One region of the Cupriavidus sp. HPC(L) genome, then DNA from elsewhere that is predicted to be linked to it. Evidence: riboswitches for the same ligand, from Rfam matches in the RefSeq annotation. Region 1 holds a riboswitch; the other holds the start of a gene.

The links. Region 1 has a riboswitch for glycine ahead of B551_RS10540 (D-amino acid dehydrogenase). Riboswitches for the same ligand answer to the same signal wherever they lie in the genome.
Region 2: another riboswitch for glycine. It lies ahead of gcvT (glycine cleavage system aminomethyltransferase GcvT); the one in region 1 lies ahead of B551_RS10540 (D-amino acid dehydrogenase).

What each region holds. Positions count from the first base shown of each region.
Region 1 is NZ_AMPR02000147.1:88-6,702, forward strand. It holds partial or broken gene B551_RS10540 (D-amino acid dehydrogenase) at 1-1,224, opposite strand, end outside; glycine riboswitch at 1,281-1,397, opposite strand; gene B551_RS10545 (diguanylate cyclase) at 1,529-2,515, opposite strand; gene fumC (class II fumarate hydratase) at 2,677-4,083, opposite strand; gene B551_RS10555 (diguanylate cyclase domain-containing protein) at 4,171-6,261, opposite strand; partial or broken gene B551_RS10560 (CHASE domain-containing protein) at 6,501-6,615, shown strand, end outside.
Region 2 is NZ_AMPR02000443.1:8,902-18,007, forward strand. It holds gene B551_RS21625 (L-serine ammonia-lyase) at 1-914, opposite strand, end outside; gene B551_RS21630 (DUF421 domain-containing protein) at 992-1,525, opposite strand; gene gcvP (aminomethyl-transferring glycine dehydrogenase) at 1,646-4,564, opposite strand; gene gcvH (glycine cleavage system protein GcvH) at 4,639-5,019, opposite strand; gene gcvT (glycine cleavage system aminomethyltransferase GcvT) at 5,125-6,252, opposite strand; glycine riboswitch at 6,351-6,498, opposite strand; glycine riboswitch at 6,520-6,616, opposite strand; gene B551_RS21650 (UvrD-helicase domain-containing protein) at 6,825-8,909, shown strand; gene B551_RS21655 (response regulator) at 9,050-9,106, shown strand, end outside.

The sequences.
Region 1 (6,615 bases):
CACGCGGCCGCAGATCAGTTCGGCGATCGCGCGTCCCGAGCCGCAGCCGTGCGTCCAGCCCAGCGTGCCATGGCCGGTGTTCAGATACAGCCCCTGCACCGCGCTCGCGCCGATATATGGCACGTTGCCCGGCGTCGCGGGACGCAGGCCGGTCCAGTAGCGCGCCAGTTCGGGCCGGCTGACACCGGGGAAGATCTCCAGCGTGCGCCGCACGATGGCCTCGCAGCGCACCGGGTTCAGCTCCATCGAATAGCCGTTGAGCTCGGCGGTGCCGGCGATGCGCAGCCGGTCGCCCAGCCGCGAGAACACCAGCTTGTACTCGTCGTCGGTCAGGCTGACGCTCGGCGCGCGCTCGGGGTCGAGCACCGGCAGCGTGGCCGAATAACCCTTTGCCGGATAGATGTCGAGCTTGACGCCCAGCGGGCGCGCCAGCATCGGGCTGAAGCTGCCGAGCGCGAGCACGTAGGCGTCGGCCTGCTCGACCGTGTACGCGCCGGTCTCGTCGGCGATCTCGACCCCACGCATGCGGCCGCCTTCGGCCAGCAGCCGCTGCACGCGCACGCCATAGCGGAAGCGCACGCCGCGCGCCTCGCACAGCGCGGCCAGTCCGGTGGTGAAGCGATGCACGTCGCCGGACTCGTCCTCGCTGGTGTAGGTGGCGCCCGCCAGCCGCGGCGCGATCGACGCCAACGCGGGTTCCAGCTTCACCACTTCGTCGGGACCGATCACGCGGCGCTCGCAGCCGAGCTCGCGCATGATGCGCGCCGGCTCGATCGCCGCGTCGAATTCCTTCTGGCTGGTATAGAAGTGCAGGATGCCCCGGGCCAGGTGGTCGTACTCGATGCCGGTCTCGGCGCGCAGCGCCTGCAGGCTGGCGCGGCTGTAGGTGCCGAGATTGAGCAGCTGGATCATGTTGCGGGTGGAACGCCGGGCCGGACATTCGCGCAGGAATTTGAGGCCCCACGACCATTGCGCCGGGTCGGCGCGCAGGCGGAACAGCAGCGGCGCGTCCTCGCGTCCCAGCCAGCTGAGCAGCTTCAGCGGCGCCGACGGGTTGGCCCAGGGCTCGGCATGGCTGACCGAGATCTGGCCGCCGTTGCCGAAGCTGGTTTCGCGTGCCGCGCCGGCATTGCGCTCGAGCACCACGACCTCGTGGCCGGCCTTGGACAGATACCACGCCGAGGCCACGCCGATCACGCCGGCTCCCATCACGATGACTTTCATTTCAGGCTCCAGGATGCAAAAAGGGGCAGCCGGCCGGCATCGTTGATGCCAACCCGGCTGCCCCCACTGTCCTTTTGCCTGAGAGATTCACCGCGTCCGCCCCGGACCCGGCTTGCCCCTTCGGCGGCCGTCATCGTCAAATCATGATGGCGGCGCTCTCCAGTTCGTTGTCGTCTCCAGTCTTCGGTACCTGAGCGTTTCGGGGGTACGCCTTCGGCAGCGCTGCCGCCGCGCTGTCGCGGCAGGCTCGCTTTCTCCTGGATGGGCGGACAGTAACACGGCGCGGCGGCGGCCGCAACGCGAGTTACTGACGCCCGGCGGGCGGCGTCCCCGCCTTGCGAGCCTGCTTGTTGGCGTACATCGCCTGATCGGCCTGCGCCAGCAGATCGGCGATGCCCGCATGGCGGGCGGGATCGAACGCGACCGCGCCGGCGCTGAAGTCGAGCCGATAGCCGCGCTGGCTCTGCGCGTTGTGTGCCTCCACGCCTTGCCGCAGCCGGGCCAGCATCGCGTCGCACTGGTCGGCACAGGCGTCGACAAGCAGCACGACGAACTCGTCGCCGCCGAGCCGTCCGATCAGGTCGGACTGCCGGAACGCCTGGCGCAATTGATCTGCGAAGGCGGCCAGCGCCAGATCGCCCTCCGCGTGGCCGAAGCGGTCGTTGATGGCCTTGAAGCCATCCATGTCGAAGAACAGCAGCGTGGCCGGCATGCGCTGGCGCTGGCAGACCGCCAGCGCATGCTGCGCCAGCGCCGAGAAGCCGCGCCGGTTCGACAGCATCGTCAGGTCATCCATCGACGCCAGTTGCGCCGACTCCAGCTCCTGCTCGGCCAGGCGCCCCAGATCGTGCAGCAGCGCCTGGTCGTCCTTGTCGAACTCGCGCGGCGCGGTGTCGATCAGGCACAGCGTGCCGACCTTGGCGCCGCCGCGTACCGCGAGCGGGCAGCCGGCATAGAAGCGCACGCCGGGCGCGCCCGTGACCAGCGGGTTGTCGTGAAAGCGCTGGTCCTGCAGCGCATCGGGCACGATCAGCAGATCGTCGCGCAGGATCGCGTGGCCGCAGAACGATTGCTCGCGTGGCGTTTCGCGGACGGCCAGGCCGAACGAGGACTTGAACCATTGCCGCCTGGCATCAACCAGGCTGACCAGCGCGATCGGCACGTCGAACAGCCGCCTGGCCAGGCGTGTCAGCCGGTCGAAGCGCTCTTCGGCGGCGGTATCGAGGAGGTTCAGCGAATACAGCGCGTCGAGGCGCCGCGGGTCATCGGCGGGAATGGGAGCAGGAATCATCTCGTCAATGCGATCGTTGTTACCCCGATCGTCGTCGGCCCGTCTGGAGCGGGTTTGTCGCCGGCCGCCGCGGTGCCGCGGGGCCGGTCGATGGGTCGTTCAATGTGTGGGCGGCCGCATGCGCCGTCGTGGACGTGGCCGCCAGCACCGGTGCGCTGACGCTACACCTCGCGCGTCATCCCCTTCAGATCGATCCATTGTTCGAACTGCTCGGCGGTGACATGGCCCGAGGCGATTGCCGCCTCGCGCAGCGACAGGTTGCGGGCCACGGCCAGCTTGGCGATCTCGGCGGCCTTGTCGTAGCCGATATGCGGGTTCAGCGCGGTGACCGGCATCAGCGATCGTTCGAGCAGCTCGGCGATGCGCGCCCGGTCGGCTTCGACGCCGGCCACCATGTGTTCGGCGAAGCTGGCCGCCGCGTCGGCCAGCAGTGTAACCGACTGCAGCAGGCTGTAAACGATGACCGGCTTGTAGGCGTTCAGCTCCAGCGTGCCGAGACCGTTGGCCAGCGTGATCGTGGTGTGGTTGCCGATCACACGGCAGCAGACCATCGCCAGCGCCTCGGCCTGGGTCGGGTTGACCTTGCCCGGCATGATCGACGAGCCCGGCTCGTTGGCCGGCAGCTGCAGTTCGGCAAAGCCCGCGCGCGGGCCGGAACCGAGCAGCATGAAGTCGCGCGCGATCTTCAGGAAGGACGAGGCCGTGGTGTTCAGCGCGCCGGACAGATCGGCGAGCGCGTCGTGCGCGGCCTGCAGCGCGTAGCGGTTGGCCGCTGGTTCGAACGGCAGGCCCGTGTAGTCGGCCAGCGCGCGCGCGAAGGCGGCGGCAAAGCCGGCGGGCGCATTCAGGCCGGTGCCGACCGCGGTGCCCCCCTGGGGCACCGGCATCGCGCGCAGCACGGCCTGGTGCAGCCGCGCCTGCGCATCGGCGACCTGCGCCTGGTAACCGGAGAACTCCTGGCCCAGCGTCAGCGGCACCGCATCCTGCAGATGGGTGCGGCCGACCTTGACGATGTCGGCGAAGGCCTCGACCTTGCTGCCCAGCGTCTTCTGCAACGTCTCCAGCGCCGGCAGCAGCTGGCGCTGCACCGCGCGCGCGGCGGCGATATGCATCGCGGTCGGGAAGCTGTCGTTGGACGACTGGCTCGCGTTGACGTGGTCGTTGGGATGAACCGGACGCTTGCTGCCGACCTCGCCGCCGAGCAGCTGGATCGCACGATTGGCGATCACCTCGTTCAGGTTCATGTTGGTCTGCGTGCCCGAGCCGGTCTGCCAGACCGACAGCGGAAACTCGTCGGGCCACTGGCCGGCGATGATCTCCTCGGCGGCCTGTTCGATCGCCTGCGCCAGCGCCGCGTCGAGCACGTTCAGCTCGCGGTTCGCACGCGCCGCGCACAGCTTCAGGATCGCAAAGGCCTCGATCAGCGCGGGCGGCATCTTCTCGTTGCCGATGCGGAAGTTCTGGCGCGAGCGCTCGGTCTGCGCGCCCCACAGGTGGTCGGCGGGGACGGGTACCTGGCCCAGGCTGTCCTGTTCGATGCGGGTCGCTGGGGGCTGCTGGTCTGACATGACTGGCTCCTGTGAACGAACGATGCGGATCGGCCTTCTAGGATACGCCGCCGGGACTGCCGACGCCGCGCCGGCGCGCAAGCCGGCCTACGGGCGCGCCTCCCGCGATCGGTTCGCCAGCTCGGGCGGGCCGATCTCGAAGCGGCCGCGTCCGGCGTCCTTGGCGCGGTACAGCAGCGCATCGGCCTCCTTGGCCAGCTGCTGCCATGTCATCGGCGCGCCCTGGTACAGCGCGATGCCGATGCTGACATTGACGTCGACGAAGGCGCCCTCGATGAAGAAGCGGCGGCCCACCGCATGCAGGATCGCGCCGGCGACGCGCACCGCGACATCGGGCCGGTCGATGTCCTCCATCACGATGGCGAACTCGTCGCCGCCCAGCCGCGCCACCGCATCGCGCTCGCGCACGCAGCGCTGCACGCGCTTGGCAAAGCTCTGCAGCAGCTGGTCGCCGGCCGCGTGGCCATAGTGGTCGTTGACCGCCTTGAAGCGGTCCATGTCCAGATACAGCAGCGCCATCAGCCGGTCCTGCGAGCGGCTGCGCGCCATCGCCTCGGCCAGCCGCGTCTCGAACGCGCTGCGGTTCAGCAGCTGCGTCAGGTGGTCCAGGCGCGAGATCTGCGCGAGCCGCAGCGTCTCGAGCTTGCGCGCGGTGATGTCCTGCACATGGACATGCACGCCCTCGACGCGGCTGCCATCGGCGCTCCACTCGGGCCGGAAATTGGTTTCGGTGCAGTGGTAGTCGGGATCGTGGAACTCGGTCTCGAACGTGACCGCGGTGCCGGCCAGCGCCTGCTGCAGATACGGCTGGATGCGGGCGTAGCGCGCCTCGCCCAGCAGTTCGCGCAGCGTCATGCCGCGCAGCTGGTCGAGCGGAATGCCGAAGGTGCGCTCGTAGGCGAGGTTGTTGAAGACGTAGCGCTCGTCGGTGTCGATGAACGCCAGCAGCGACGGCAGCGTGTCGGTGACCGCGCGCAGACGCGTTTCGCTGCGGTGCAGCTGTTCGCGGCGCTCGCGCACGTCGCGCATCAGCCGGGCGAACGCGCGCGCCAGCACGCCGATCTCGTCATGGCGATGGGTCGACAGCCTCTCGTAGGCCGACAGGTCGCGCGCGCTGTCGCGCACCACGCGCCGCAGCTGCGCCAGCGGCGCGAACATCCAGTGCACCGCGAACCAGTTCAGCACCGCCGCCAATCCCACCGCGACCGCCGACCACAACAGGAAGCGCTGCTGCATCGCGTGCAGCGGCTGGAAGGCCTCCTTGGCCGGCAGCACGGCGACCAGTTCCCAACCGGTGGTCGCCATCAGATAGCGTGCGATGACCGGCTCGCGCGGTGTCAGGAACTCCAGGGTCGCCGGCTGTGCCTGCACGCCGCAGGTCTCTCCCTGCGCGCGCGCCGGCCGCCCGACCTGCTGCTGCAGCCGGTGTTGCACGTAGACCGGCTGCGCGCCGGCCGATACCAGGCAATAGAAGCCGGTGCTGGCGATCGGGCTGTGCGGCACTTCCACCAGGAAGTTCGAGCGCGCCAGGTCGATCCAGCCGCCGACCAGGCCCAGGAAGGTCTTGTCGTCCGAGACGATCGGCACGGCCAGCAGCACGCCGACCGAACCGTCGGCGCGGGCGCGGATCGGCGGGCTGATCACCGGCGCCAGGGTGCGCGCGGCCTCGCGGAAGTAGGTGCGGTCCGCGACCGACACCAGGGTGCCGTCGCGGGCCAGCAGCATGCCCCTGGCATCGACCACGACGGCGCTGTTGAAGGTACCGGGAATCGGAATGGTGCGGCTGAGCATGGCCTGCAGCTGCGCGGCCGGCGCGTCCATCATCGACTTGAATTGCGGGGCGAGGTGCTCGAGCAGGATCAGGCGATCGTTGACCGCGGAATCGAGCTGCTCCGCCGTCAGCTTGACGACGGAATCCTGTTGCGCCTGCAGTGCGTCACGCAGGTCGTCATGGGCCGATTTCAGCGAGCCCACCACGAGGGCGGCGCCGAGCACGGTCGACAGACCCGCGGTGACCAGCGCGATGCGCGTCGTCAACGACAGCGCGAACCGGGGACGACGCGTCGTGGCCGTGGCCGGGTCCTCGCGGCGATCGTCGTTCGGTGTGTCGGGCGGTCGTTTCAGCGCTACGTGCGGCGGTGCGTTGGGCGAGTCGTCGAGCAAGGGGGGACGGTTCATGCGTGCCCGCAAGGGCATTCCCCGGGTCGGCGGGTTCCGTAGGCGTCACCGTATCACATCGAGCGGCATGGTGCGAGTCGCGGCACACGGCCTGTCCCGCTGTCGCAAAGTGCATTTGGCGCGGTATAGTCCAAGCCGTGATCCGAGCCTGGACGCCAGCGGCATCGGTGCCGGTCACGACCTTGGCGCCAAGCTGCGCCGCTCCTATCCAGGCCGCACGGCCCCGCCATGCTATTGCGATGAAACTGCCTTCGCTTCCTCCCGCCGTCCTGGCTTTGCTGGTCGTGGCCGCCGGCGCTTGCGTCACCGCCGCGGCCGCCGTGCAGACCGCCGCGTGGAGCGAACGTGCCGCCG
Region 2 (9,106 bases), on a different contig from region 1:
TCGTAGTAATGCAGCACGGCCGGGATGATGCCCGCCGCGCCGTTGGTCGGCGCGGTCACCACGCGGCCACCGGCCGCATTTTCCTCGTTGACGGCCATCGCATAGAGGTTGACCCAGTCCATCACCGACAGCGGGTCCGACAGCGTCCGTTCGGCGCGCTCGGTCAGATTGCGGTGCAGCTCGGGCGCACGCCGCTTGACCTTGAACGGGCCGGGCAGCTCGCCATCGGTGCGGCAGCCGCGCGCGACGCAGGCCTGCATCACCTGCCAGATATGCAGCAGGCCCGCGCGCACGTCGGCTTCGCTGCGCCACGTGCATTCGTTCTCGAGCATCAGCTGCGCAATCGACTTGCCGGTGCTGCTCGCCATGTCGAGCATCGCGCGGCCGCTGCGGAACGGATGCGGCAGTTGCCGGTCCGCTTCGAGCACCTGCGTGTTGGCGGCGCCGGCGCTGACGACGAAGCCGCCGCCAACCGACAGATAGCGGCCCTCGCGCAGCGTTGCGCCGGCGGCATCGAAGGCATGGAATTTCATGCCGTTCGGATGCTCGGCCATCGCCTCGCGCCGGTAGAACGCAATGTGTTCCTTCTCGACGAAGGGAATCGGATGCTTGCCGAGCAGCGCCAGCGTGCGCGACGCGCGAAGCTGGGCCAGCCTGGCGTCGATGGTGTCCGGATCGATGGTGTCCGGCGCCTCGCCGAGCAGGCCGAGGATCACGCCCTTGTCGGTGCCGTGTCCCTTGCCGGTCGCGCCAAGGGAGCCGTACAGTTCGACCCGCACGCTGGCCACTTGCGGCAGCAGGCCGTCGCGCTCCAGTCCATGCGCGAACATGCCGGCCGCACGCATCGGTCCCACCGTATGCGAGCTCGATGGCCCGATGCCGACCTTGAACAGGTCGAAAACGCTGACAGCCACGTTGGTCTCCTATCGTTTGCGGCGGTGTGCCGGCCCGCGCCGCGGCCCGCTCTCCGGCTGGACCGGAACAGACCGGGCTAGACCGGCCGATCGTCCTCGGGGCGCTCCCACAGGGAGACGCCGGGGCCGGGCGGTTCCTCCGGCAGTTCCTTGCGCTTGAGCACGCTGATCGCGCCGTCGTTTTCCAGGATCGCGATATAGACGTCGTCCAGGCTCGCGCATCCCTCGCGCCGCAGTACCTTCATCAGGTCGTCGCTGGTCAGCCGCGCGCCATGCATGACCTCGTCGATCACCTTGCCATGGCGGATCAGCAGTTGCGGATGGCCCTCGACCGCGTACTCGAACTTGCGGCTGCGCCAACTGAGCCAGCTGACCAGCACGTTGATGCCGATCAGCGTCGCGGCGAGGATCAGGCCCGCGGAGACCGACTTGTCATCGCCGACCATGGCGTTCTGCACGCCCTCGGACAGGATCAGCAGCAGGATCAGATCGAACGGTGTCATCTGTCCGATCTGCCGCTTGCCACCCAACCGCATCATGATCAGAAGGGCGAAATAAACGATCAGCCCTCGGACAATGAATTCCCACCACGGCGCGCTCATTTCCCACATCGACAGTCTCCTTACCGATGATGGTTCCGGCCCGGAGGCCGGAACCAGAAAGGCCGCACGCCGTCCAGCGTGCGCGCGGCAACAAGCCGCCGTGCGAATTGCAGCAGGAAGCGTGCCCGCTTACTCCTCGTAGGCGCTCATCGGCACGCAGGAGCAGAACAGGTTGCGATCGCCGTAGACGTTGTCGGCCCGGCCGACCGGCGGCCAGTACTTCTGCGTCCGCAGCGAGGCGACCGGATAGGCGGCTTCCTCACGCGTGTACTTGTGATTCCACTCGTTGGCGGTGATGACCGCCGCGGTGTGAGGCGCGTTCTTCAGCGGGTTGTCCTCGCGGTCGAAGCTGCCGTCCTCGACGCGCGCAATTTCCTTGCGGATCGCGATCATCGCGTCGATGAAGCGGTCCAGCTCGTGCAGCGCCTCGCTCTCGGTCGGCTCGATCATCAGCGTGCCGGGCACCGGGAAGCTCATCGTCGGCGCATGGAAGCCATAGTCCATCAGCCGCTTGGCCACATCCTCGTTGCTGATGCCGGTCGCCTTCTGGATCGGACGCAGGTCGAGAATGCACTCGTGCGCGATATGGCCGTTGCCGCCGGTGTACAGCACCGGGTAGTAGTCCGACAGCCGCTTGGCGACATAGTTGGCCGCCAGGATCGCGTTCTCGGTGGCGGCGGTCAGTCCGCGCGCGCCCATCATCGCGATATACATCCACGAGATCGGCAGGATGCTGGCCGAGCCGTAGGGCGCGGCAGAGATGGCGCCGATGCCGTCATCGGCGCGGCGATAGCCGGTGCTGGTGTGGTTCGGCAGGAACGGGGCCAGGTGCGCGCCGACCGCAACCGGACCGACGCCCGGGCCGCCGCCGCCGTGCGGGATGCAGAAGGTCTTGTGCAGGTTCAGGTGCGACACGTCGCCGCCGAACTGCCCCGGCGCGGCGGTGCCGACCATCGCGTTCATGTTGGCGCCGTCGACATAGACCTGGCCGCCGTGGCTGTGGACGATCTCGCAGATGCGCTGCACGCCTTCCTCGAACACGCCGTGCGTGGACGGGTAGGTGATCATGATCGCCGCCAGGTTCTTGCCGTGCTGCGCGGCCTTCTTTTCCAGATCGGCCAGGTCGACGTTGCCGTCCTCGTCGCAGGCCACCACGACCACCTGCATGCCGGCCATCTGCGCGGACGCCGGGTTGGTGCCGTGCGCCGACGACGGGATCAGGCAGATGTTGCGATGGCTCTCGCCGCGGCTCGCATGGTAGGCGTGGATGATCTGCAGGCCGGCGTATTCGCCCTGCGAGCCGGCGTTGGGCTGCAGGCTGACGGCGGCGTAGCCGGTGGCCGCGCACAGCATCGCCTCCAGCTGGGCGATCATCTCGCGGTAGCCGACGGTCTGGTCGTCCGGCGCGAACGGATGGATGCTCGAGAACTCGGGCCAGGTGACCGGAATCATCTCGCTGGTCGCGTTGAGCTTCATCGTGCAGGAGCCCAGCGGGATCATCGTGCGGTCGAGCGCCAGATCCTTGTCGGCCAGCATGCGCAGGTAGCGCAGCATCTCGTGCTCGGCATGGTGGGTGTTGAAGACCGGGTGCGTCAGGTAGGCGCTCTGGCGCGACAGCGCCGCCGGATAGCCATCATCGGCCGCGGCTTCCAGTGCGTCGAAGGCCGGCACCGGCTTGCCCTGCGCGAAGATCTCCCACAGCGCGACCACATCGTCGCGGCTGGTGGTCTCGTCCAGCGAGATGCCGACCTGCGTGGCGCCGGCGCGGCGCAGATTGATCTGGCGCGCGGCGGCCGCGGCGTGGATCGCCTCGGTGGCGGCACCAGTCTCGATCGTCAGCGTGTCGAAGAAGGTCTGGTTGGTGCGGGCGTAGCCCAGCGCCTGCAGGCCGCCGGCCAGCGTCGCGGTCAGCCGGTGCACGCGCTGCGCGATCCGCTTCAGGCCCTGCGGCCCGTGGTAGACCGCGTACATCGACGCCATGACCGCCAGCAGCACCTGCGCGGTACAGATGTTCGAGGTCGCCTTCTCGCGGCGGATATGCTGCTCACGCGTCTGCAGCGCCAGCCGGTAGGCCTTGTTGCCCTGCGCGTCGACGGTGACGCCGACCAGGCGGCCCGGCATCGAGCGCTTGTAGGCGTCCTTGACGGCCATATAGCCGGCGTGCGGGCCGCCGAAGCCCAGCGGCACACCGAAGCGCTGCGAATTGCCGACCGCCACGTCCGCGCCCCATTCGCCCGGCGCGGTGAGCAGCGTCAGCGCCAGCAGGTCGGCCGCGGCGACCACCAGGCCGCCGGCCGCGTGGACCGCATCGGCGATCGCGCGGTAGTCCGCCACGTCGCCGTTGACGCCCGGGTATTGCAGCAGCACGCCGAACGCGTGCGCCTGCGCCGCGTCGGCGGCGGGACCGACCTTGACCTCGATGCCGAGCGGCAGCGCGCGCGTGCGCACCACTTCGATCGTCTGCGGCAACACGTCGTCGGCCACGTAGAAGGTATTCGATGCGTGCTTGTTCACGCGCTGCAGCAGCGTCATCGCCTCGGCCGCGGCCGTGCCTTCGTCGAGCATCGACGCATTGGCGATATCGAGGCCCGTCAGGTCGGTGACCATCTGCTGGAAGTTCAGCATCGCCTCCAGGCGGCCCTGCGAGATCTCCGGCTGGTACGGCGTGTAGGCGGTGTACCAGGCCGGGTTTTCGAAGATGTTGCGCAGGATCACGCCCGGCGTCAGCGTGTTGTAGTAGCCCTGGCCGATGAAGCTCTTGAACACCTTGTTCTTGCCGGCGATGCCGCGCAGCTTGGCCAGCGCGGCTTCCTCGGTCAGCGGCTCGGTGAATTCGCCCAGCGGCATGCCGTCGCGGCGGCGGATCGCGGCCGGGATGATGGCGTCCATCAGCGCGGCGCGGCTGTCGTAGCCCAGCACCTTCAGCATGTGCTGCTGTTCGGCGGCGTCGGGACCGATATGGCGGTGGGAGAAGGCGTCGCGAGCTTCGAGTTCGGCCAGCGAAGGGCGAGCGGATTGAGCGGCGTTCATGGGCAGGGGAGCGTTCATGGCAAGTGACTCGGAGAGGCGGGCCGGGGCATGGTGGTCAGCCATGCCTCGGCGCCGCGGGCGGGGCGCCGGGCTCAGGCGCCGACGCTGGCCTTGTAGGCGTCGGCCGTCATCAGGCCGTTGACGTCGTCGCCGTTGGCCGGCTTGATCTTGAACAGCCAGGCATCGAAGGCGTTGGCGTTGACGCTCTCGGGCGCGTCCTTGACGGCGTCGTTGACGGCGACCACTTCACCGGCCACCGGTGCGTAGATGTCCGACGCGGCCTTGACCGATTCGACCACGGCCAGCGCGTCACCGGCGCCGACCGTCTTGCCGACCTCGGGCAGTTCGAGGAAGACGATGTCGCCGAGCGCATCCTGTGCGTGATCGGTGATGCCGATCGTCAGCGTGCCGTCGGTTTCGACGCGCACCCATTCGTGCGACTCGGTGTACTTCAGGTCAGCGGGGAAATTCATCGAGATTCTCCAATTTCAGATTCTTGTGTGGCGCCGCCGCGTGCCATCGGTGAAAGGGGCCGCGGGGCGCAGCGTGACCGGGTGGACGATGTCCGCAGTGAGCCGTCAGCTCACGAGTGCCTTGCCATTGCGCACAAACGGCAGTTTAACCACAGTCGCAGTCAGTTTGCGGTCGCGGATCAGCACCTGGACTTCGCTGCCGAGCGCCACATCCTTGGGCAGGCGCGCGAAGGCGATCGACTGGGACAGGGTCGGGCTGAAGGTGCCCGAGGTGATTTCGCCCTCGCCGGCGGCGGTCAGCACGGTCTGGTGCGCGCGCAGCACGCCGCCCTTGTCGCGCAGGATCAGGCCGGCAAATTGCTGGCGCTGGCCGTTGGCCACCAGCGCGGCCTTGCCGACGAAATCGCGCTCGCTTTGCAGGTCGACGGTCCAGGCCAGGCCGGCGTCGAGCGGCGAGGTGTGGATGTCCATGTCCTGACCGTACAGGTTCATGCCGGCTTCGAGCCGCAGCGTGTCGCGCGCGCCGAGCCCGGCCGGACGCACGCCGGCGGCATGCAGCTTTTCCCAGACCGCGGCGACGTTGTCGGCCGGCACCACCAGCTCGAAGCCGTCCTCGCCGGTGTAGCCGGTGCGGGCCACCATGATTTCGCCGATCGCGGCGTCTTCGACGACCATCGCGTTGAACGGCTTGAGCGCCTCGCTGGGCTGGGTCGACGGGAAGGCCGCCCACACCTTGGCGCGCGCGTTCGGGCCCTGCACGGCGACGATGGCCAGCGGTGCGGCATTATCGGAGGCGTTGTCGGTGCGACGGGGAGTAATGGTCAAGCCGGCGCCGGTGTCGGCATTGCGCTGGCGGATCCAGTCGATATCGCCGGTCGCGGTGCTGGCGTTGACCACCAGGCGGAAGCGGTCCTCGGCGAAGAAATAGACGATCAGGTCGTCGATCACACCGCCATTCGGGTCGAGCATGCAGGAATACAGCGCCTTGCCGGGGGTTTGCAGCTTGTCGACGTTGTTGGCGAGCAGTCCGCGCAGGAAGGCGCGGGTATTGGGTCCGGCGAGGTCGACGACGCACATGTGCGAAACGTCGAACATGCCCGCATCGCTGCGCACCGCATGGTGTTCCTCGATCTGCGAGCCGTAGTTGACCGGCATGTCCCATCCGCCGAAATCAACCATGCGGGCGCCGAGGGCGCGGTGGATGGCGTTGAGCGGGGTGGCCTGGAGCGTCATGGATTCCTCGGAGCGTGGCATCGTTCAGTCCGGCGCGCGCGGCGCGCCAAACAAAAAAGGGTCATCCGTCGCGCGGCTCGTTGGAACCGTCGCGACGGATGACCCCCTCTGTCCTCGATACCTGAGAGATTACGGACTGGTTCTGCGGTTCGCTTCGAACCCGCCGGCCCCGCCGTGCGCCCCTTCGGTGGACACGCTCATCATTCAATCGATGAATGGCGGGTGTCGCTCTCCAGAGTTCGGCATACATCGTGTGCATGCTGCATGCCGATCCGCCCGGTCCATGGTGCCTGAGAGTTTTCGGGTGATTCCCCTTCGGCGGCGCGAATGACGATACAGTCGCGCGCTCTCCCGGACGGATGGCGCGACTCTAACCGCAGGCCTGCCGGCTGTCAACGCGAGAGCGGCGCGTTGCAGGCCACGGATCCGGTGGCTCGGCCGGACCCGCCCCCGTGTTAACATCGCCCGCTTTGATCCATCCGCGACCCGTGCCCGAACGCGTCGCGCCTGCGGCCCGCCTCCCTCGGGGTGCGGTCCGACCTCCTGCCGTACCCGAACTCCGCCCCCGACCGATGACCCACGGACTGAACGCCGCCCAATCCGAAGCCGTCCGCTATCTGGACGGCCCCTGCCTGGTGCTCGCCGGCGCGGGTTCGGGCAAGACCCGGGTGATCACGCAGAAGATCGCGCATCTGATCGAGGACAAGGGCTTCGAGCCCCGCCACATCGCCGCGGTGACCTTCACCAACAAGGCCGCCAAGGAAATGCAGGAGCGGATCGCCAAGCTGATGGAGGGCAAGACCCGGGACGGCAAGCGCATCCCGCTGCGCCAGCTGACCGTCTGTACCTTCCACTCGCTGGGCGTGCAGATCCTGCGTGCCGAGGCCGAGCACCTTGGCCTGAAGCCGCAGTTCTCGATCATGGACGCCGATGACTGCTTCGGCCTGATCCAGGAGCAGCTGGCCACCACTGACAAGAAGCTGATCCGCAGCGTGCAGAGCACGATCTCGCTGTGGAAGAACGGCATGGTCGATCCCGAGACCGCGATTGCCGAGGCCGCCGACGCCGACCAGCACCAGGCCGCGCTGATCTACCGCAACTACGTCGCCACGCTGGCGGCGTACCAGGCGGTCGACTTCGACGACCTGATCCGGCTGCCGGCCGAGCTGTTCGCACGCGACGAAACCGTGCGGCTCAAGTGGCAGAACCGGCTGCGCTACTTCCTGGTCGACGAATACCAGGACACCAACGCCTGCCAGTACCAGCTGCTGAAGCTGCTGGCCGGCGGCTCGCATCTGCGCGCGCCCGCCTTCACCGCGGTCGGCGACGACGACCAGGCGATCTACGGCTGGCGCGGCGCCACGCTGGACAATCTGCGCCTGCTGCAGACCGACTTCCCGAACCTGAAGGTCATCAAGCTCGAGCAGAACTATCGCTCGACGGTGCGCATCCTGCAGGCCGCCAATGCGGTGATCGCCAACAACCCCAAGCTGTTCGACAAGACGCTGTGGAGCGAGCACGGCATGGGGGACCCGATCACCGTGACGCCGATGAACGACGAGGAGCACGAGGCCGAGTCGGTGGTGTTCAAGCTGTCGGCGCACAAGTTCGAGCGGCGCGCGCAGTTCCGCGACTACGCGATCCTCTATCGCGGCAACCACCAGGCGCGGCTGTTCGAGCAGATCCTGCGCCGCGAGCGCATCCCGTATGTGCTGTCCGGCGGGCAGAGCTTCTTCGACAAGGCCGAGATCAAGGACATCTGTGCCTATCTGCGGCTGATCGCCAATCCCGACGACGATCCGGCCTTTATCCGCGCGGTCACCACGCCGCGGCGCGGGGTCGGCAATACCACGCTGGAGGTGCTGGGCACCTTCGCCGGGCAGGCCAAGGTGTCGCTGTTCGAGGCGGCGATGATGGGCGGCATCGAAGGCAAGCTGCAGCCGCGCCAGCTCGAGCCGCTGCGCACCTTCTGCGAGGCGATGGTGCGGCTGGCCGACCGTGCCGCGCGCGATCCGGCCACCGAGGTGCTCGACGATCTGATGGAAGGCATCCACTACGAAGCCTATCTGTACGACACCTTCGACGAGCGCCAGGCCCAGGCCAAATGGACCAATACGCTGGAATTCCTCGACTGGCTCAAGCGCAAGGGCACCAAGCCGGAGGCCGCGGACGGCGAGGCGACCGGCTTCGACACCGCCGACGGCTTCGGCGACGAAGGCAAGAACCTGCTGGAGTTGACGCAGACGGTCGCGCTGATGAGCATGCTCGAGGGCCGCGAGGAGGATCCGGATGCGGTGCGGCTGTCGACGCTGCATGCGTCCAAGGGCCTCGAATATCCGCACGTGTTCCTGGTCGGCGTGGAGGAGGGCATCCTGCCGCATTGCCGCGAGGACGAGGACCTGAGCGACGAGAAGATCGAGGAGGAGCGGCGCCTGATGTACGTCGGCATCACGCGCGCGCAGCGCAGCCTGCATATCAGCTGGTGCAAGAAGCGCAAGCGCGCGCGCGACACCTACTCGTGCCAGCCGTCGCGCTTCATCGGCGAGATGAAGCTCGAGGAAGCCCCGGCACCGAAGGACGAGACGCCGGCGATGAGCCCGAAGGACCGGCTGGCGGGACTGAAGGCGCTGCTCGGCACCAAGGCCGCGGCCGGCTGAAGCGCAGCGCCGGGTACGCGCGGCCTTTCGTATCAGCGCCGATACAAAGCAGCCAAGGGCCTGCAACATCGGGCTGCTACAGTGCCGGATCGCCGAGGCCGCTCGGCGCCGCGGCACACCGCTTCTTCCCTTCCTCCTCGATGGACCTGAGTCTTCCCGATGCCGCGCCCGCGGCAATCCGCCTGCTGATCGTCGAT